DNA from 3 places in the Pseudoalteromonas sp. MT33b genome. Region 3 is predicted to be linked to each of the others. Evidence: predicted binding sites of a transcription regulator. Region 3 holds the regulator's gene; each other region holds the start of a gene.
The links. The regulator FliA, encoded in region 3, starts transcription of late flagellar genes. The targets are predictions, from matches to a motif close to CTAAAGNTNNNNNNNNNNNNGCCGATA.
Positions count from the first base shown of each region.

Region 1 (7,477 bases), 350 kb from region 3:
TCTTAAAAAGAATACAAGAGAAATAGACATTGCCTGTCGTTATGGGGGAGATGAATTTTGCCTGATCATGCCAGATTGCGACGTAGAAAACACCATTGCGATATGTAATAAGCTGATCGTTGCTTTTGAAGCAAAATACCCCCCGTTACATTTGAGTTTTGGCATTATTTCAGCGCCTTTAGACAGCACCGTCGGTGCTGAGGAGCTTATAAATCGTGCTGATCGGAAAATGTACGAGGCTAAAAAGCATCAAGGTTCTCACATAATCCATTAACGTGTCATACGCTTTACAAACACCACCACAAACAGCGCTAGCGAAAAGCTGCCACAAAATGCTTCAATCGCAGCTATGAGCCTTGATAATCCAATGGGGGTAATATCGCCATAGCCTAGCGTTGTAAAAGTAACAACGCTAAAGTAAATGCTGTTTAAAAGTGCTGATACGTTATCATCGAACGAATTATCAAAACTAAATCTAAGCAATGAATCTTGATAGCTGACACCAAATAAAAAGTAACATATTGCGCAACAAACGATAAGAGACAGACTAAAGCGAATGACATTTTCAGGTTTTTCACCATAACCACATAACATGTCAATAAAGCTGGAAGTAATTTGTTTCGTTGATCCTTTCGGGTACTGTGCGTGGCGCATTCTTAATTCTTTATAGGTAAAGTTACCCGCGAGCTCGAAAAGCCCTTGGTCTTCAGACGCTTTACGTAAATTTCTGTATATTTCTTCGGATTGTTCAAATAAGTCGCGTGCAGTCGAGTATTGCCTATTTCGACGAGCTTTAAACGCCTCGGCTTCTTGCAGTAATTGTTCGCCTAAATCGATATTATCAATGCGGCTATCACTGAGTTTAACCCCAAGTAGGTTGGTATTTCGTAAATCGCAGTAGTGTAAGCTGGCGCTATGAAGGTTCGCTTTCATTAAGGATGTATTGGCAATTTTATTGTTGAAAAGATGTGCCCCCGACAAATTGGCTCGATAAAAATTGCAGTAAGAAAGATCATAACCTTCTTCATCATCTTTCTTTATTAAATTTAGACCCACTAAATTTGCACGTTGTAATTGCAGACCCTGAAGTAACCCGCCCTTTTTCGCATATCGTTCAAGTTTTTGAGTCAGCTCTAAGCCTGATTTATCAAATTTATTGTCATGCCAAAAGCAATACCCAGAACCCATATCGGTTTCTTGACACGTGTTACCTGTTGGTGAAATGTAGCTACAACACGGTTTATCAGGCATAAGAATAAAAACTTATTTATGAGTCATCTTTATAGATTAGCAGGTATTTTACGGGGTAAAATATAATACAAAGATTTTATTAATTACATTGGCTTATTTTGTTTGAGTACACGTTAAAACGCAGTAAACGTAGAAAAACTGTCGCGATTAAAGTCGCCGAGCAGCAGTTGACTGTGTATGCACCTCACTTTGTCCCGCGTAAAGATATTGAAGCGTGGTTAAAAACAAAGCAGCATTGGGTTGCAGAGCAAGTTACTAAACAATCATTACACGCTGAGCAGTGTCAATTTCCCATTAAAAATTCGCAAATCAAGCTATTTGATCAGGTAATTCCCCTTGTATTTAAGCAAGAAAATTGCAGCCAATGGTATCAAGACACTGATACTCATGAATTAACCCTTGCTATTTCACCGCGCGTTAAACTCACAGACGCAAAGTATCTTGCATTGATGGAAGAGTTTTTACATGACAAGTTAGAAACCTACCTTGAGATGCGTATACAAAACTACTGTATTCAAATGAGAGAAGCGTTACCAACACGTCTTAAAATTCAACATTACAAGCGGCGATGGGGCAGTTGTAATCGCCAAAGAGAGTTAACCTTTAATTTGCACTTAGCCAGTGCGCCCCTATGGGTTATTGATTATGTTGTTGTTCATGAACTTGCGCATTTAAAGCATATGGATCACAGTGCGGCATTTTGGCAACGGGTGAGTGAGTTTTATCCCGAACATAAAAAAGCAAGCAATTGGCTGAAAGTGAATGGTCCATTTTTACGCTGGCTCTAATACTAATCCGCAAAAATACTTAATCATTTTGAGTGATTAAACCAGTCGCTACCTGCGTTAAAAATGTCTGATTTACGACTGCATGGATGCAGGAGGTAGAGCAATGCAGGAGCAATTGCCGAGAACAACTAAATAACTAAATAACTAAATTTTTGCCTTGTTATCAACGCGGTTTTATTGCCTCAAAATAGACCACTTAATTAAGCGTAATGGTATAACAAAAGGATAATTCAATTGAAATAGCTGTATTTTTAGTTTAACGATTTAGGAAAAGAGAAGTAAATAATAAGATGAAAAATAGAATAGTGAATTAGCAGAGAAGGAAAGTGGTGGAGGGAGCTGGATTCGAACCAGCGAAGGCTGAGCCGTCAGATTTACAGTCTGATCCCTTTGGCCGCTCGGGAACCCCTCCACACTAATTTTTATTGCATTTGGCCCCACTTAACTGAGCGTAGAAAAGTGGTGGAGGGAGCTGGATTCGAACCAGCGAAGGCTGAGCCGTCAGATTTACAGTCTGATCCCTTTGGCCGCTCGGGAACCCCTCCAATGCAACGGCGCTGATAATAGCAAACTGGCTCTTTAAGTAAAGAAAAAAACTAAAGAAAAATAGATTAATGCCGATAACTGGTTAATCTTGAAACTATTCGGCCAAAGTCTATGCAAATTGATGGTTTGTTGCTCAACGAGAGTCAACTTGATAATCGTCTTAACAAAAGTGTTCATGAACACCGCCAAGGTGAGTTTGCCTTATTATTGGCGATGCTGTCTCATGATGCGCTTGATTTTAGCCAGTTTCATTTACCGAAAACAGAATTAACCGATACTCAGAGTTCAGAACACGTACTCAGAAATGAGTTAGGGGCAGGCCCAAAACAACCATTAGCGCCTGAACAATATGATATGTTAATCGGGCAGAATAATGGGCTGCGACTTTTACAAGGTGGCTTGTCAGATATTCGCCTACGTAATTGTCTCAGTCCTGAGCCGCTTGCTATCCGCGATGATAAAAATCATGTGCCGTTAGAAGTTATCGATAACTGTGAGCCAGCAGTCAGAAAACGCTATTACGATAAAAACGCACCCACAGAGCGTATGCAAATGGATGCAGCTGCGTTTTATGACAGCTTAACGGACGAGGCGATTCATCAGCCTTTGCAATTGGCAACTGCTTAATTAATTGAAATTGTCATACTCGCCTTGTACGCTACACTTACAAAGATAGGTAAATTGGTGCAAATCAGTAAAAAGTACAGCTAATTTTTTATGTGCTTGTTATAATGCGCCCAAATGGCTTTATGCCATTATCATTGAACCAAGTTATTAGGACTATAATGAAGAAAACATTCACGCTTAACCATGAGAAAATTAAATACCCTCGCATGGTTGATGCAGCTAAGCACGAAGTGAAGAAGTATTTAAAACGTGAGCGTAATAAAACTCTCCCAGAAGATGCCGATTACTGGGCATTTGATTGTAAATTTGGAGAGTCAGCTGACGACGCGAAAGTCGTTCATGTGGCGGAAATTAATAAATGCATTAGCGATATTGAAGCAAAAGGGCTTACATCGTTTTATGTCGAGATTCTAGCGCGTCCAGCACAACGCCAGTTACAAGAATTTGACGAAGAATAGTCGTTATAATTCATAGAATTTAAGAATGGGCCTTGAGGCCCATTTTTATTGTCTGAAATACAATGACATTATTTTGTGTTGATTTATATCACATGCCCACCACGCAACGGCTTTCCCTACAATGGCTAGTCAAGGTTTAGATTGGCTATATAAAAAGTGAATAGCCGTGATTTAAATTGCGTGACACTTTTTATATTTTTTGCCGCTACCGCAAGGGCATTCATCATTACGGCCAATTTTAATATCAGCAACGGGCGTTATTTCACCATCAAGGTAACGCCATAGTCCATTTTCTTTAATAAAACGCGATTTCTCGTGTAACTCACAATACAAGTTTTGGTAAAAGTAATTTGCTTTAAATTCTACAAAACCTTCTTGCTCGTTATATTCAGTATCTAAAACGCTTAGCTTGGTAAAACGACAGCTATTAGCAAAATCTTTGATTTCGCTAACAGGGTTAGCGGTTTGTTGGCTTTGTGCGTATGTTGTAAAGACATATTTTGCATCTTTTAAGGCATAAGCACTAAAGCGAGAACGCATAAGTTGTTCCGGCGTTTGCGCTTGGCTATCGCCTGTGTGCAAAGGTTGGCAGCAAAGCGAGTAATCTTGTTTGCTGCCACAAGGACAAAGGGAGTGTGTGAGTGATGTCATAACAACTTACCTAAAACAATAAATTGCTATTTTAGCAAGCCTATTGTGGCTGCGGTACTAAATTGTTTAATGGGTTGCTTTTGGTGAAGCAGTAAAACTTTGCAGATGCATGTTCTAAATTAAGAGTCATAGAATCTAGTTGATTGTTGCTGACAATATCTGTCCAGGTGATCACTGCGGCAAAGTTACCGTTGTGCAGCGCCGAACTTAACACATATTCAAGATTCACAAGGTGCTTTTGTCTGATCACTAACAGTTTACTGGTGTCGATTGAACATGAATCGAGTAATGCTTTACTTGGCACATGATCAGGTGCAATTAACAATGTCCACGCACTTTGACTGTTATAGTGATGTAATACCTTTAATAGCTCAAATGTTGCTGAAATTTCGTCTTCAATTTGAATTAAATTAACCGACGCTTTGTCGTTATCTTGTTGATAGCTTTTAACGGTTCTTAAGGTAATTGGCTGTAACATAACTTTCACTCACTGGTTGTTTATACAGTATGTGTATACAGTAGTTTATACAGTGTTTTTGCGCAAGTGTTTTTTTGCTATTTTTTTAACCAATTATTCAGCTTTTAATAATTTTAAAAAATTAAATCTTTAAAAACAATTGGTTATTTTGTTTCTTTGCAGTGTGATATTTTGTGAAAAATGGATGAAATAATATATATAGTGTTTTATATCGAAGTTTATACAGTAGTTTGTATGCAGGATATTTGAGGTTTATACAGGTGTTTTGATAAAGAAGCCGGTGTACACCGGCTTCTAAAATTTAGTTTTTCAAGTACGTATTTAAAAACTCAAGGTACGCGTTTGATGCTTTGATACGGTTTTCTTTTTTAGTAAAACCATGACCTTCGTCATCGAACAACACGTATTCTACGGGGACACCATTCGCTTTTACTGCGGCAACAAGCTCATCACTTTCAACTTGCAATACACGAGGGTCGTTTGCACCTTGAATAACCATCAGTGGTTTCGTAATGTTTTTAGCATGGAAGAGGGGAGATATCGCTCGATGGCGTTCGCCATCAGTTGCAGGGTCACCCATTTCATCGTACAGCGCTTTTTTAAAGCTTTCCCACCAAGGTGGTATAGAGTTTAATGTTCTTACCCAGTTAGTTACACCAAAAATATTAATACCCACTTTAAATTCTTCAGGCTCGAAAGCCAGCGCCGCTGCCGTCATAAAGCCACCGTAACTGCCACCCATAATGCCAATTTTATCAGCATCAACCCAGTCTAAGCTCTGTAAGTGTTTTTTCCCGTAGACAATATCTTGCAAATCGTCTGTGCCATGCTTTTTATCATCTAAATGGAAAAAAGTTTTACCATAGCCAGAGCTACCGCGATTGTTTACAGCAAATATAGCATAGCCATGATTAACTAAATGCTGCTGCATTGCGCTGTAACCTGTGCGGCTCTGGCCGCCCGGACCCCCATGCACCCACACTAGAGCAGGCACTTTATTATTACTATTAGCCTGTTTGGGCTTATATAAAACGCCAGGGATTTCTAAACCGTCAAAGCTTTTAAAACGCACAATCGTGCTTTCAACGAGATCATTTTGATCAATTGCATCGCTTAAAGTATGGGTCAGTTTTTTTGCTTTCGTTTCGCCTAATTGCCAAACAAATAAGTTACTTGGCGAGGTATCTGAATTTAGGTAAAACGCCATGCTCTTTTCATCAGCTGAAAAGCTTACACCACGTAAATTGCCCTGGGGCAAGGCAGGCATATCGATTTGTTTATTGGTTTTTGTGTCAATGATTGTCACTTTAGTACTGGCATCAGCATTAACCCCACTTACTTGGTAACGCCCTGATTTTGAGAAGTAAATAAAGCTGACATCCCAGTCATCTTTTAGGGCGGGGCTGTGCTCACCTGTCGTTAAGTCATAGCGCCAAACCTGTGAAAATTCACCTTTTGCATCGGTCGAGTAATACAGAGACTTGCTGTCTTTTGAGAATGTTTCAGGGCCATATTGCGCTTCATTATCATGACGAGTGATTAGCTCAGGTTTGAGCGTTTTTTTCATTGTATCGAGAATGAACACATCACTGTCTTTATTAGAGTTATTTTTTGATAAGGCAATAAAGCGGCCATCAGGGCTAATCGCCCCGACATCTAGACCAAGAGTATTTTGATAAACAGGTGTTATTTCATAGCGTGAACTGTCTACGCGATATAAATCCATAAACTTAGGATCGCGTTGATTACTCGTTATAAAAAAGTGTTTGCCATCGTCTGTAAAGCCCGCAAAGCTGGCACGAGTTTCATCGCCAGGAGTCAGGTCTTTGACAGTGCCGTCTGTCTCACGTACATAAATATGATAGCGCTCGTTCCCGCCTGAGTCCTTGGTAAATAATACGCGCTCATCATTTGGAAAATAGCGAACAGCATAGGTGCTGTCTTCAAAGTTTGTTAAACGTGTTTTTTTCGCTGTTTTAATATCAATTTCATAGAGGCTATAGATGCCGCTTTCATCACTGCTAACAAGGATTTTGTCACCTTTAGGTGAAAAGCTGCTGCCCATAATTGAAGTGGTATCAAAAAATGTTTCAGCGTCATACTGTTTAATAGTGTGTTCTTGTTGCTGACTAATTTCGCTGGTGGTCGTTTGGTTTGATTGTGAACATCCTGCTAATGCAAGGCTTAATGCACACGCAATGGCTGCTAGTTGAAAACTCGGTTTCATTTTAATTATTCCTTATTATTTTTCCGTTATTGAGTCTTACTTGTTCAATATATAAACGCAAGTTTTGCAGCTAAATAATTGTTACAAAGCATGTAACTTTTTAGGGACATTGCTGTGTTACAATTTAAATTTCGCAAAGGAATGGCAATGATAGAAATAAAAAATCTCAATAAGCGTTTTGCTACAGCAACCGTGTTCGAAAATTATAATAAGCAATTTAACAGTAAGAAAATGTGCTTACAGGCGAGCAATGGGAGTGGCAAAACCACGTTACTGATGATAATTGCTGGCCTTGAAAAACCACAGTCGGGGCAAATAATGTATGCTAATAAACAGCATAGTTCACCACAAAAGTATGTGGCTATTGCCAGCGATCGCATTTGTTTACCTGATTTTTTAACGGCTCAGCAAATTATTCAACTGACCTGTAAAGCCTTAAATGTGCCTGCGC
Region 1 covers NZ_CP059831.1:1,321,098-1,328,574, forward strand. Annotated here, with positions in the region: gene H3302_RS06075 (GGDEF domain-containing protein) at 1-274, shown strand, start outside; gene H3302_RS06080 (ion channel) at 271-1,251, opposite strand; gene H3302_RS06085 (M48 family metallopeptidase) at 1,350-2,039, shown strand; tRNA gene H3302_RS06090 (tRNA-Tyr) at 2,367-2,451, opposite strand; tRNA gene H3302_RS06095 (tRNA-Tyr) at 2,500-2,584, opposite strand; gene H3302_RS06100 (VC2046/SO_2500 family protein) at 2,697-3,212, shown strand; gene H3302_RS06105 (DUF6172 family protein) at 3,371-3,670, shown strand; gene H3302_RS06110 (YchJ family protein) at 3,842-4,321, opposite strand; gene H3302_RS06115 (SulA-like leucine-rich domain-containing protein) at 4,362-4,799, opposite strand; gene H3302_RS06120 (S9 family peptidase) at 5,101-7,026, opposite strand; gene H3302_RS06125 (ATP-binding cassette domain-containing protein) at 7,174-7,477, shown strand, end outside.
Region 1: the regulator FliA is predicted to act here: its motif matches at 2,636-2,662, upstream of H3302_RS06100 (VC2046/SO_2500 family protein).

Region 2 (7,477 bases), 660 kb from region 3:
CTGCTCATTACTCAAGTTAAGCTCTTTAGCTTGTTCAAAGGCTTCATCGAGTGAGCCTGAGAAAAATGTTTCGCTAACGCCTTGTAAGTCTTCCATCAACTCGTTAATGGCCTGCTGCTCTTGCTCATTAAGATCGCCATTCACTGACATAGAAAAAGATAAGTCACGTGATTGTGACGATTCACTGACATACGCTTCGTTGTCACCGTTTTTACTGTAGCTACTAGCGGACTTGCTCTCATAAGCATCTGCAAAGCTAATACTGACTTCATCACCTTCGGCTGTGGTAAATGTATATTCGGCATTATTACTTAAGCTCACGTACTGTGCTTGGCTAACCGTCACGGCATTAGGTTTAGGATTAAATAAGTCTTCTTCAAGCTCATCAATACCTTTAAAGATACCTTCTTTCGATTTTTCGATACCCTCTTCGATATCGTCATTTAAGATGCCTGATTCTTTAAGTTCATCATAGGCATCATCGATTCCCATTTGTACGCCTTTGCGCGCCTCGCCTAACATGCCTTTTAACTTTTCATCATCAGCGCCATCTGCTTTTGCTTTACGCAGCGCACCACCAACAAAATTAAGTACATTTTTAACGATCTCATCAAAATCAAATAGGGGTTTATCTTTCTTTTCTTCTGCTTTAGGTAAACCAAGTGCTTGTGCGAGTTTATCGTCGAGTACTTTTGCAGCCAGTTCGCGGCCACGTTGTTGATAGCTATCTTGACGATTTTGAATGGTAGGCTGCTGCACAGACTGTTTACCATTGTATTTATTCAAATTTGTATTAGGCATATAGCCTAGGTTGCCAATTTTCATGATCCGACTCCATTTTATGGTTACCTCATTATCGGCCAAAAATCGCATAACTTAAGTTTTTTGTACAAAAAAACGACACTAAAATAAATAACAAAACTAGACAAATCCTCTCTGCTCCCTACAATAGCGCCGACAAATAGCTAAGAGATAAAAGGTAATCAGCCATGGCGGTTATAAAAATTGATACAACTCAATATGATGCACAATTGAGTGAGAAAGAGCAGCGCATCACGTCACAGTTTAGGCGCTTTGGTGTAAACACATTAGAAGTGTTCAGCTCTGATCCAATTCACTACCGTCAACGTGCAGAGTTTAGAGTGTGGCATGAGGGCGACGATTTATTCCACATTATGTTTGATCAGCAAAGCAAAGAGAAAATTCGCGTTGATGAATTTGATCCCGCCGCGCCACTCGTTGGCGAAGTGATGCAGGTGATGATTGAAAACTTAAAAGGGTGTGAGGTACTTCGCCGCAAGTTATTCCAGATTGATTACCTCTCTAGCTTAAGTGGTGAAATTCTTGTTAGTTTGCTTTACCACAAACCTTTAAACGATGAATGGCTAATTGCGATTAAAGAGCTTAAAGCAAAATTAAGCAGCCAGTTTAAAATCGACTTTATTGGTCGTGCACGTAAGCAAAAAGAAGTGATTGGGAACGACTATGTCGTTGAACGATTAAACGTAAATGGTAAAGAACTCATTTATCAGCAAGTAGAAAATAGCTTTACTCAACCAAACGCAAAAGTAAACATTAAAATGCTGGAGTGGGCACAAGCGTTGTGTGAGCCCCTTAATAATGATTTGCTAGAGCTGTATTGTGGTAATGGTAACTTTTCAATTGCACTAGCCGGTTCATTTAACCGAGTGCTTGCGACTGAGATCTCAAAGTCATCGGTTTATTCTGCACAGTACAATATTGCTCAAAACAAAGTCGATAATTTAGATATCATTCGTATGTCGAGTGAAGAGTTTACACAAGCCATGAAAGGCGAACGTACTTTTTCACGTTTAGACGGTATTGATCTAAACAGCTATAACTGCCAAACAATTTTAGTCGACCCTCCTCGAGCGGGGATGGATACTCTTACCTGTGATTTGGTGGCGAACTACGACAACATTATCTATATCTCTTGTAATCCCGAGACATTAGAACGAGATCTTGATCACCTTTGCAAAACACACGAAGTGAAACGTTTTGCGATTTTTGACCAATTCCCCTATACACATCATATTGAGTCTGGCGTCTTTTTACAGCGTAAATAACTTAAACTTTTGCCAGCGCAGCCAATAGCGCTGGCAATTGTTGTTCACTGAACACCTGTATATTATTGTCACTAAGTAACTTTGCAGTTAAACCCATTCCTCGAATCTTTTGCCCTGTGTGACTTCCATCATAAATATAATTACGTCCACATGACGGACTAGACTCTTTGAGTAGTGCGAACCGAATCCCTTGTTCTATGCATACGCGTAATGCTTGCTGTGCACCCGCTTTAAACTCTGCGGTGACGTCATGCGCATCCTGTGTTAATACTCTACCCTGGCTAATTTCAGCAGGCGCTCTTGGTGTAGGTAGACCACCCGCAACCTCAGGACAAAAAGACACAATACGCCCTTGCTGCTTCAGTGACTCTAATCCAGGATGTAATAAGTTTTGTGATTGACCGTCATAGCGTACCGGCTTTCCTAGTAAACAACTCGACACTAAAAGTTTTTTCATTTCTTCACCAAACAAAAAAGCTCCGCGAGCGGAGCTTTTACATAATATTTTCGAGTCTCTTACTTAGCTGCTAAGTAATTAATTAGCTCAGCCATGCTTTTTGCATCGGTAATACCTGAGTCTGCACCTAAGATTAAACGATACTTACCATTCACAATAAAGGTTGGTACGCCTTTTAAGGCTCCTTTTTGTTGATAGTACTCTTGGTCGCGTTTCATTTTCGCTGCTATCGTACGTACTGAAAAACTGTTGTAGTACTTTTCAAAATCTTCAGCGGTTACACCTTGCGATACGAAAATATCTTTCATATCTGCAAGCTCATTAATACGCGCACGTTTACCATGAATGTGGTCAAAAATTGCACCAACTAACGCATCGCTATTTGGGAGTACTGTTGCTGTTGCATAACCTTGCGCAAGCACTGTTTGGATCTCAGGATCACGAGGACCAACAAAATTAACGTGATTCTTTTTAAATTTAACGCCGTCTTTAAGCATTGGCTTAAGCTCAGCAACAATTGGCTCGAAGGTATTACAGTGAGGACAGTAGAATGAAAAAAACTCGGTCACTTCAGGCTTTTTAGAAGCTCGCGCATCAATTGTTTCATAATGCTTACCTTCTTCGTATTGCGCCGCACTCGCTGTGGCAACGAAACCTAGCGTCACGGCCACAAATGCAGCTTTAACTAATTTGATCATTATTCAATCACTCCAAAAATTATTGTTCTAATAAAAACTTTACTAACGCATCAAGCTGCTCTTGGCTCTTGATGGTATTTATATTAATTTTATATTTATCATTCACGATAAAAGTCGGCACACCCGTTAACGCACCCATCTCTGAGTATTTATTCTGTTTGTCTTGCATCGCTTTTTCTGCACTGATCACAGGCATGCTAGCAATTTCAGAGTCAAACACATCGCCGCTAATACCATTTGTCGCCAATAATGCTTTCACGTCTTTAATATTTTGCAGCGGTGCACGTTGAATATGAATGCTATGAAAAATTTGGTCGGCCACTTGCTCACCTTTACCATGTTGCTTTGCAATTAGGTAAGCATAACTTAGGTTACTTTGTGTTTGTTTCGATACACCACCTAAAAAGTTAACGTGATTCTTAACAAACTCAGTGCCTTCAGGCAGCGTTGAGGCCAGTGCTTTCGCCACTGGTTCAAACTTAAAACAGTGTGGACAGTAAAATGAGAAAAACTCAGTTACTTGTGGTGTAGCACTCTTTTTAGTGTTTAGTACTTCGTATTGATTACCTGCTTCAAAGTCAGCTGCCAGTGCTGCAAAAGGTAAACATAGAATGAGTAGACTTAATTTTAATTTTTTGAACATTGTTTTCTCGTCTTTACTTATCTTTTAAAAAATTTATGGTAATAATTTTAACGGTGGTTCTTGTAGCGCTGCAAGCTGTTCTTTTAACGCGAGTATTTGCTGCTCCCAGTATTTGTCTTCTGCGAACCATGAAAAGTTCCGTGGGAATGCAGGATCATCCCAACGTTTTGCTAACCACCCCATGTAATGCACCATGCGCATCGCGCGTAATGGCTCAATTAATTTCAGCTGGCTGTGGTCAAAATCACAAAACTCTTCATACGCTGCTACCAAGGTGTCTAACTGTAACAGTTGATTGTTACGATCGCCACTGAGCATCATCCATAAGTCTTGAATTGCAGGACCTTGTCTGCTGTCATCGAGGTCAACAAACATCAGTGCATCACCCGCCCACAAAATATTGCCCGCATGGCAGTCACCATGTAATCGAATTGTCTCTACATTTTTATATTGGGCTGTGGTTTCTTTAATAACCAAATCCAAAATCGTATAAAAAGCATTTTCTAATGACGTTGGCATCAAGTTACTTGCTTGTAACTGAACTTTAGCTGTCTGAAGGTATTCTTCACAACTGATCACTGGGCGATGATTAAATGAAGATGCTTTTGCAACTTGATGCATACGACCAATTAAACGGCCTAACACATCGAGTTGATCTAAGTTATCAACTTCGAAAATACGCCCGCCCACACTGGGAAATAACGCAAATAAATAGCCGTCATGCTCAAAGAGACTTTTTCCGTCCTTTACTACGGGCGCAACGACGGGAACTTCTGCATCAGCAAGTTCAAAAGCAAACGCATGCTCTTCTAATATTTGTTCTTTGCTCCAACGCTCAGGACGATAGAATTTTACAACGTATCGGTAACCGTCTTCTGCTTTAAACTGATAAACGCGATTTTCATAGCTGTTTAAAGCAAGTAATCCTGACTCAGCATATATCCCAATACTTTCAACTGCGTCTAAAATTGAATCGGGTGTGAGGTCAACAAAGCTAAATTTACTCATAGTGTCCCATTATATAAAAAAAGCGGGAAAACCCCGCTTTTTATTGTATTTGCTCAGTGTACTGAATTATTGCGCCTTAAAGAAGTTACTAGGCTGCGAAATCTGAATATCAGGCTGCCCCTCCACCGAAAGTATAAACTCGAATTTTGTCATCGGCTTTTTCAAATCGTACGGATCAACCACTAATGACAAGGGCACGTTATAAGATTCACCTGAGGGCACAGTGAATGTTTGTTTGCCTATATATTCAAAGTTATTTAAGCCTTCCACTGTAATATTAAACGTTTGCTCGTATTGCGCTTTGTTAATCACTTTAAGCGTGTAGGTGTTTTCAACTAAGCCATTGAAGTCAACCCGGTAAAGCTGATTACGGTCGCGGATAATATCAAGCTCCATTGGTTTACGCATGGCAATATTTGCCACGAGAGCCCCGGTTAACACAACAAGGATAACAAGATAACCAATCAATTTAGGTCGCAAAGCATGCGTTTTATTTTCAGGGGTTTCTAAGTTTCGCTCTGTGGTATATGAAATGAGCCCACGTGGGTAATTCATTTTATCCATTACACCATCGCAAGCATCAATGCAGGCACCGCAGTTGATACATTCATATTGCAAACCGTTGCGAATATCTATCCCTGTAGGGCACACTTGTACGCATAAGTTACAATCGATACAGTCACCGAGTCCTAACTCTTTCGGATCTTGTTTACGTGAACGAGGACCACGATTTTCGCCACGAGATTCATCATAACTTACTGTAAAGGTGTCTTTATCAAACATGGCCGACTGAAAACGCGAATAAGGACAGATATGTAAACACATAATTTCACGCATCCACCCTGCATTGCCGTATGTACACACAGCAAACAATGCGATACACCCATAAGAATAGGCTGTGGCATCCAAAGTAAAAATATCCGGAAGTAGCTGGCGTATAGGTGTAAAGTAGCCAACAAAGGTAAACGCTGTATACAGTGAAAACAGCCACCAGCTGCTGTGTTTTGCCGTTTTACGCCAAAACTTATCAAAGTCCATGGGGCGTTGATCTAACTTCTTACGCTGGTTTGCAGTGCCTTCAAACTTTTCTTCGAACCAAATAAAAATAAATGTCCATACAGTTTGCGGACATGTGTAACCACACCAGACTCGGCCATAAAATGTGGTGACGAGGAACAGCGCAAAAGCTGCAAGCATAAGAATAAACGCAAGAATGGTTAAATCTTGTGGCCACAGAGTGAGGCCGAAGATATTAAACTTTTGGCCTACTAAATCGAACAGCACAGCTTGCTGTCCGTGGAAGTTAATCCAAGGTAAAAGCATAAATGCAAGCATGCCAACGAAACCAATTCGTCGCCTTAACAGCTGATGCAAGCCTGTTACTGCTCTTACATAAATTCGATTGCGTGGATTAAATCTATCATCATGGGAAGCGTTTTCCGGTTTTTGGATTTTTACTTCCGTTGGGATGTTTTTAACCTTAATTTGTTTATCCATCAAAATTCCTCAACGCCACTAGGAAATAAACTCAAACTGATGTTTGCAGTTAAATAGGTTATAAAGCCAATACGACAAATTAGAATGCATCTCATTTCGTTCAGAGTTTTCTGAAATTTCCAACCTATCGAAAGTATTATACTCAATCTCTCAAAAATTTCAGGGAATGATCTAAAATATGAACTTTTTAATTATTTCATCGTATATTCTTGCTTTTAAATCAGCCATTTTATTAAACTTGTCCCAATTCCTTCTTTATTTAGATCAAAGTTCTGTGTGCTATGAAAAAATTTATCATTTTAGTACTTATTATTTTAGCATTGTTCACGATTGATCACCCTTTGATCAAAGAACCCAGAGAACGGTTGTTAGGTGATGGGGTTAACGTACTTTCAGATTTTAGCCAAGTTAACCGCAGCCCCGCCGCGAATATGGCGAAGAACACGATTAAGTCACAGCTTAATTTATCGAGTTCAGAGCGTGAGTACGTCGAAGAGGCTTTTTTGAATGACGATAAACTGCAAATCTTTCATTTACATTATTGTCGTGAAAAAGATATTAACTTATATTTCTATGGTGAACGCCTAGAACGTGTTTGTAATATTGTTTCGGATGCACTTGAAGAAAGGTTAAATAAATAATGGATTTTTCTGCGCTTAATAAAAAAACCAGCGATTCATTTGCTAAACAGCGCAATATGCTAAAAAAGTTAGCAAAAGGACAGACTATGCATTGTGAAACATGCAAAGGAGTCCTTACCTTAAACCTACAGACTGAACAGCCTGGCAAAGGCATTGTTCGTTGTGCAAAAGGCTGCACAGATATTGTGTTAGAGCTTGCTTAGCCCCAGCCTTCATCATTATAAAGCTGGCTATTTACTGCAACGGCTTCGATTAACTCAGCAAAGCCTGCTGCAAACTCATTCATCACTTCATACTGCTGTTGACATAACAGCCCTTCGGTTAAACCATGCTGATTGGCAATCGATGCTATATCAACTGAGTCGAGTTTAAAGAAACACAAACTTTGCTGTGCTGTCTCAAGTGCTTCTTTTAATTCACTCGCTAGTTGTGGCGCAGCTAACAAT
Region 2 covers NZ_CP059831.1:311,953-319,429, reverse strand. Annotated here, with positions in the region: gene H3302_RS01550 (DUF5610 domain-containing protein) at 1-825, opposite strand, end outside; gene trmA (tRNA (uridine(54)-C5)-methyltransferase TrmA) at 990-2,087, shown strand; gene H3302_RS01540 (DUF523 domain-containing protein) at 2,089-2,544, opposite strand; gene H3302_RS01535 (thiol:disulfide interchange protein DsbA/DsbL) at 2,604-3,242, opposite strand; gene H3302_RS01530 (thiol:disulfide interchange protein DsbA/DsbL) at 3,262-3,885, opposite strand; gene H3302_RS01525 (serine/threonine protein kinase) at 3,919-4,893, opposite strand; gene ccoG (cytochrome c oxidase accessory protein CcoG) at 4,960-6,390, opposite strand; gene H3302_RS01515 (hypothetical protein) at 6,672-7,031, shown strand; gene H3302_RS01510 (hypothetical protein) at 7,031-7,234, shown strand; gene H3302_RS01505 (UPF0149 family protein) at 7,231-7,477, opposite strand, start outside.
Region 2: the regulator FliA is predicted to act here: its motif matches at 855-881, upstream of H3302_RS01550 (DUF5610 domain-containing protein).

Region 3 (7,477 bases):
TTTTTGAAATTGTTGAATTATGGAATTTAAAGCGGTATTACAACAACTTAATAAAGATAAAAAAGAGTATGCGAAGGGGCTTGGAACACCATTACTGGTGCTTGCAGCCCTTGGCATGGTTATTTTACCTCTGCCTCCTTTTCTTTTAGATATTCTTTTTTCGTTTAATATCGCGCTTGCGCTGGTGGTGTTACTCGTTACGGTTTACACCATGAAGCCCCTTGAGTTTGGTATGTTTCCGGCCGTGCTGCTAATAGCCACAATTATGCGTCTTGCATTGAATGTTGCCAGTACTCGGGTGGTACTCCTTGAAGGTCATAATGGCGGGGATGCTGCTGGTAAAGTAATTGAAGCGTTCGGCTCGGTGGTTATCGGCGGTAACTATGCCGTTGGTCTTGTTGTGTTCCTTATTCTCATTATTATCAACTTTGTGGTTATCACCAAAGGTGCAGGGCGTATTTCAGAGGTGTCAGCGCGTTTTACACTTGACGCTATGCCAGGTAAACAAATGGCGATTGATGCTGACTTAAACGCAGGTTTTATTAGTGCAGAGCAAGCTCGTGAGCGCCGTGAAGAAGTAACCCGTGAAGCCGACTTTTATGGCTCAATGGACGGTGCCAGTAAATTCGTAAAAGGTGATGCTATTGCCGGTATTGTGATCCTTGTGATTAATATCGTGGGTGGTTTATTTGTCGGCATGATTCAACATGACTTAAGCTTCAGCCGTGCAATGGAAGTATATACGTTATTAACCATTGGTGATGGTCTCGTTGCGCAATTACCTTCATTACTTCTTTCAATTGGTACTGCGATTGTTGTGACGCGTCAAAATGAGTCGCATAACATGGGCGATCAGTTTAAGTCGCAGCTAGGAAACGAAAAGTCGTTATTTATCGCTTCAGGTATTTTGATCACCATGGGCCTTGTGCCAGGCATGCCTCATCTTGCATTTTTAAGCTTGGGCGCATTGTTAGGTTACCTTGCTTACTTTACCCAACAACAAAAAATTAAAGCAGAAGCAGAAAAAGCTGAATTGGAAGCAAATGGGGGCTCGCCAGGCACCGGTGTTGCTAACAAGCAAGAGCAAAAAGAATTGGGTTGGGACGATGTACAGCAAGTAGATGTGATTGGTTTAGAAGTCGGTTATCGCTTAATTCCACTGGTTGATCAGTCGCAAGGGGGAGAGCTACTTAACCGTATTAAAGGTGTGCGTAAGAAACTCTCGCAAGAACTCGGTTTCTTGGTACCGCCCGTGCATATCCGTGACAACTTAGAGTTAGACCCTAACGCCTACCGTATCACAATGATGGGTGTATCCAGTGGTGAAGGTGAGCTTAAGCATGGTGACGAACTTGCTATAAACCCAGGGCAAGTATTTGGCCCAATCAAAGGTGTTGAAACAAAAGATCCTGCTTTTGGACTCGATGCAGTATGGATTAAGCCAGACCAGAAAGATGAAGCCCAATCATTGGGTTACACCGTGGTTGATGCAGCTACTGTCGTGGCAACCCATATTAGCCAGCTATTAACAAACAGCGCAGCATTACTATTAGGTCATGAAGAAGTACAGAACCTACTTGATATGTTAGCGAAAAGTCATCCTCGTCTTGTCGAGGGACTGGTTCCTGACGTATTACCATTGACCACGGTTGTAAAAGTGCTGCAAAACTTACTTAACGAAGGGGTCGCAATTCGTGATATGCGTTCAATTGTTCAGACCCTTGTTGAATATGGCCGGCGAACCTTCGATATTACTAACGTCAGGAATGTTACGCACTGTGTTATCTCGTTTTGTTAAGTACACCATCCCAGGTTTAAGGGTAATGTCTTACCAAGAGGTACCAGACGAAAGACAGATTAAGATTGTCAGCTCAGTAGGCCAACAATAGGATAGTAAAGGGGTTGTACCATGAAAATTAAACGTTTTTTTGCTAAAGATATGCGCACCGCACTAAAAGAAGTGAAAGATGAATTAGGTGTTGATGCGGTTATTATGTCTAACAAAAAGTTAGCGAATGGTGTTGAAATTGTCGCCGCTGTTGATTATGACAAAGCAGCCCCAAAAGCCGAAGCGAAACCGGTGCCTGCACACACAGCGCCACAACAGTCGCATAACTTCGTTAAACCAGAACCTATGCGCGCTAAACCTGAGCCACAAGCCCAAGTTGCAGACAGCCTACAAGCGTTACTAGAGCGTCAAGCCCCACGCCCTCGTTCGCCAGAGCTTGCTTCAATGTTTAATCAATCTGGTATTGAAACGAGTGAACATTATCAGCCAAAAGCACACAGTTTTGCGCCGCAAGATCAGCCGCAATATTCAGCAAAACCTCGCTATCAAGAGCAAGCTGCACCGCGAGTGCAAACACAAGCACATAGCCTAGGTTTTGATGATGATTTAGACACAGGCTTCGACGATTTAGATTCACCAGCAGAACACAAAACGGCCACACCCGCAAGCCACTCAGAAATGGCGACGATGCGTGAAGAAATGAATGCCATTCGTCAATTACTTGAACATCAAGTGTCTGGTTTGATGCAGCAAGACATGGCGCGTCGCGATCCTACCCGTGCTTGTATGATTGATCGCCTAGCCGGTATGGGCATTGAGCGTGATGTTGCGGAGCAAATGGCGTGTTTTATTCCTGATGACGTTTCGCGTCAACAAGCGTGGCAAGCTTTGTTGCAAATGGTTGAAAACCAAATGCATACAACAAATAATGAAATTTTACGTCAAGGCGGTGTGTACGCTTTAGTGGGTCCTACGGGGGTGGGTAAAACCACCACCGTGGCGAAGTTGGCAGCCCTTGGTGCACAAAAATATGGTGCAGATAAAGTCGCGCTTATTACAACAGACACTTACCGTATTGGAGCGTATGAGCAGCTAGCCACTTATGGCCGCATAATTGGCTGTGGTGTGAAACAAGTTAAAGACGCAAATGAATTAGCTGAAGTGTTATACCATTTACGCAATAAGCGTCTAGTATTAATAGACACTGCGGGTATGAGTCAACGCGACTTACGCTTAACTGAGCAACTTAATACATTAATGCGCAATCAGCGTGTCGACATTCGCAGTTATTTAGTGTTAAGTGCAACAGCGCAAATTAACGTGCTACAAGAAACCGTTCGCCACTTTAAAAAAGTGCAACTAAGTGGTTGTATCTTCACTAAGTTAGATGAATCACTTAGTTTAGGTGAGATTATTAGTATTGCGATTCAAAATCGCTTGCCAATAGGGTATCTTACTAATGGTCAGCGTGTTCCTGAAGATATTCGCGTTGCGAATGCAGAGAAACTAGTAAAAAAAGCTGAGCAATTATATTTAAAACGAGCAAAAGCACAACATTCACGACGTCAAGCAGTAGCGTCGAACACAGTAGGGATGTATGATTAACACAGTATTAGATCAAGCAAGCGGCCTGCGCAAAATGAATCAAAATAATAATAGTGGCGTTAAAGTTATCGCTGTCACTGGCGGCAAAGGTGGTGTGGGTAAAACGAATGTGTCACTCAATACCGCGATCGCATTAGGTCAACTGGGAAATCGTGTATTAGTATTAGATGCCGATTTAGGGTTGGCAAATTGTGACGTAATGCTTGGTTTACGTGTCGAGAGAAACTTATCTCATGTTTTATCTGGTGAGTGTGAACTGGATGAAATTCTTGTCGAAGGCCCAGCAGGTATAAAAATTGTGCCAGCGACTTCGGGCTCGCAAAGTATGGTTGAGTTAACACCGTCAGAACATGCGGGGCTTATTCGCGCATTTAGCGAGCTAAATACTGAGTTTGATATTTTAATTGTCGATACCGCTGCGGGTATTTCAGACATGGTATTAAGCTTTTCGCGTGCAGCGCAAGATGTTGTTGTTGTTGTATGCGATGAACCTACCTCAATTACCGACGCTTACGCCCTAATTAAAGTGTTAAGTCGTGAGCATGGCGTTTACAAATTTAAAATAGTTGCCAATATGGTGCGCAGTATGCGTGAAGGGCAAGAATTATTTGCTAAACTCTCAAAAGTAACGGATCGATTCTTAGATGTGTCTATGGAACTTGTCGCAACCATTCCGTATGACGAGAATATGCGCAAATCGACCCGCCGCCAAAAAGTGATTGTGGAGTTATTTCCAAACTCACCAGCCGCTGTGGCATTTAAAACATTAGCAACGAAAGCAGTTAAGTGGCCAATTCCAAATCAACCGTCAGGTCATTTAGAATTTTTTATTGAAAAACTAGTAAACGGTTAACTATGACAACATCGGTGAATAAAGCGATGGGATATCAATCAGCACAGAATTTAAATGCGATTGTTGAAAAACATGCCTCTTTAGTCAAAAAAGTGGCGTGTCATCTAATTGCTCGTTTACCTGCCAGTGTGCAACTCGATGATTTGATTCAGTCAGGTATGATTGGCCTTATAGAAGCGTCGAAAAATTTTGATGCGAGTAAAGGGGCCAGTTTTGAAACATTTGCGGGTATTCGAATTCGAGGGGCTATGCTCGATGAAATCCGTCGAGGTGATTGGGCTCCCCGTTCAGTTCACCGTAATGCACGCCTTGTCGCTGAAACGATTTCGGATTTAGAGAGTATTTTAAACCGCGAGCCAAAAGACACAGAAGTTGCTGAAAAACTTGATATTACACTGGATGAGTACCATCATATTCTACATGATGTAAATTCCAGTAAGGTACTGGGTATAGAGGATTTAGGCGTTGATGAAGACGTCATCACACCTATGGGGCATGATTTAGCACTAGACAAACCGTTTAATAATGTTAAAAATGAACGGTTTAACCAGTCTCTATTGACGGCTATCCAATCGTTACCAGAAAGAGATGCACTCGTTTTGTCTTTGTATTACAACGATGAAATGAACTTAAAAGAAATAGGGCACATACTCGATGTTAGCGAATCGCGTGTGAGTCAAATACATGGTCAGGCGATGATTAAGCTCAAAGCAAAAATCAATGACTGGATTAATTAGTAGTAAGTAAATAAGGTTCAAACCTCACCGGAGGATGTTTTGGATAAAAACATGAAAATTCTTGTTGTTGATGATTTTTCTACAATGAGACGTATCATTAAAAACCTGTTAAGGGATTTAGGTTTTACCAATGTGCAGGAAGCTGATGATGGTTCAACAGCATTGCCGATGTTGCAAAATCAAGAGTTTGATTTTGTTGTAACAGATTGGAATATGCCTGGAATGCAAGGTATTGATCTATTACGCGCAATTCGTGCTGATGATAGCCTTAAACATATCCCCGTGTTAATGGTGACAGCTGAAGCGAAAAAAGAACAAATTGTTGCTGCTGCTCAAGCGGGTGTTAATGGCTATATCGTCAAACCATTCACTGCTGCGACACTGAAAACCAAATTGGAAAAAGTGTTTGAACGTTTAGGTTAATCTAAGGGGAGAGGCTTATGTCAGCACTTGCTGCGCCTCAAATAAGTTTAGAGCAAGCTCGTCAACTTGTTGAGTATCTTGAAAATGGTGAACAAGAGAAAGCTGATAAGCTGATACTTGAAACAGCATCAAAAGAACAATCAGAGTTGTTTGCTGAAGTCGGTAAATTGACACGACAACTTCATGAAGCACTAAAAAACTTCGATCTTGATACTCGACTCACAGATTTAACAACAGAAGCAATCCCGGATGCAAAGCAGCGCTTGAATTATGTTATGGAAATGACTGAAAGCGCGGCCAATAAAACGATGGATGCCGTGGAAGCGAGTTTGCCTATAGCACAACAGCTCGCTGATGAAATTGCCACGATTAAACCAACGTGGGATCGTTTAATGAATCGAGAAATTGAACTCGGTGAATTTAAAACGTTATGCCACAGCTTAGATAAGTTCATGAATAACTCGCACACCAAAACAGATGAGTTACAAGGCTTGATGACCAACGTGCTAATGGCGCAAGATTATCAAGACTTGACGGGGCAGGTAATACGCCGTGTTATCGAATTAGTGCGCGAAGTAGAAGACAGTTTAATCAATCTCTTAACTGTATTCGGCAGTCAAGACGATGGTCAAATAAAACAAGAAAAACAGGCCATAGACAAAGCACCTGCACAAAGCGATACGCTGGCAGGTCCAGAAGGGCCAATTATTGATAAAGAGTCACGCGATGATGTTGTTTCAGGACAAGATGAAGTTGATGACCTATTATCAAGTCTGGGCTTCTAAGAGGAGAGTAGCTGCATGAGCTTTGAAGTCGATGAAGATATTTTACAGGATTTCCTTGTTGAAGCAGGGGAAATTTTAGAGCTTTTGTCAGAGCAATTGGTCGAGCTTGAAAATAATCCAGATGATAAAGACTTACTAAACGCTATTTTTAGAGGCTTTCACACCGTAAAAGGTGGCGCAGGCTTTTTAAGCATGACTGAGCTTGTTGATGCGTGTCATGGTGCTGAAAATGTGTTTGATTTGTTGCGCCAAGGCGTGCGCAGTGTAACTCCAGAACTTATGGATGTTATTTTACAAGCCCTCGATACAATCAATGAAATGTTCGCGACAATTCAAAATCGTGAACAACCAGAGCCAGCAGATCAAGCCCTCTTAGACGTCCTACATAAATTAAGTCAACCACCAACAGCAGAAGAGCTCGCTGGTGAAGACACAACCGTAACAGACGAAGTAGCAGAAGAAGCCACTGTTGAGCCTGAACCGGTTGTTGATACACCCGAAGTTACTGCTGATGTCTCTAGTAATATTGATGACGACGATCCGTTTGCATTTGATATGTTATTTGATGGGGGATTGGGTGATACCCAAGCTCAACCACAAAACATAGATGAAATTACTGAAGATGAATTCGAAAGCTTGCTCGATGAGTTGCACGGTAAAGGCCAAGGGCCTGCATCAATCACATCAGACACCATGAGCAGTGACAGCGATGATATTACCGATGATGAGTTTGACAGCTTATTAGATGAGCTTCACGGCGTTGGCAGCTTTGGTGAAGTAAAAGCCGACAAAATTACCCGCCAAGCTCCCGCTGAGCCAAGCGCTGTGGTCGAGCAAAGCCCCCCTGCAGTCAGTAATGAAGGCTCTGATGATGAAATTAGTGATGATGAGTTTGAAGCATTACTTGATGAATTACATGGCAAAGGCAGTGCGCCGCAATCATTAGAGACAGATAAGCCGCAAACGCCAGAAACAACCAAAGTTGAGCCAACAAAACCTGCGGCCCCAGTGGCTGCAAAGGTTGAGCCAGCTAAACCTGCGCCACAACCTGCAACGAGTAAGCCTGCGCCAACTGAAAAAGCGCCTGAGAAACAGGCTGCTGCTGCGGCGAAAAAAGCGCCGCCTCCCCAAGCTGAAACAACCGTGCGTGTCGACACTAAACGGTTAGACCAAATTATGAACATGGTTGGTGAGTTGGTGTTGGTGCGCAATCGCTTAGTGAGCCTTGCAAATAACACCAACAGTGAGGCGATGGGGAAAGCCATTTCGAACCTAGATGTCGTCA
Region 3 covers NZ_CP059831.1:973,723-981,199, forward strand. Annotated here, with positions in the region: partial or broken gene H3302_RS04500 (flagellar biosynthesis protein FlhA) at 20-1,889, shown strand; gene flhF (flagellar biosynthesis protein FlhF) at 1,910-3,394, shown strand; gene H3302_RS04510 (MinD/ParA family protein) at 3,387-4,247, shown strand; gene H3302_RS04515 (RNA polymerase sigma factor FliA) at 4,274-4,984, shown strand; gene cheY (chemotaxis response regulator CheY) at 5,024-5,407, shown strand; gene H3302_RS04525 (protein phosphatase CheZ) at 5,425-6,192, shown strand; gene H3302_RS04530 (chemotaxis protein CheA) at 6,208-7,477, shown strand, end outside.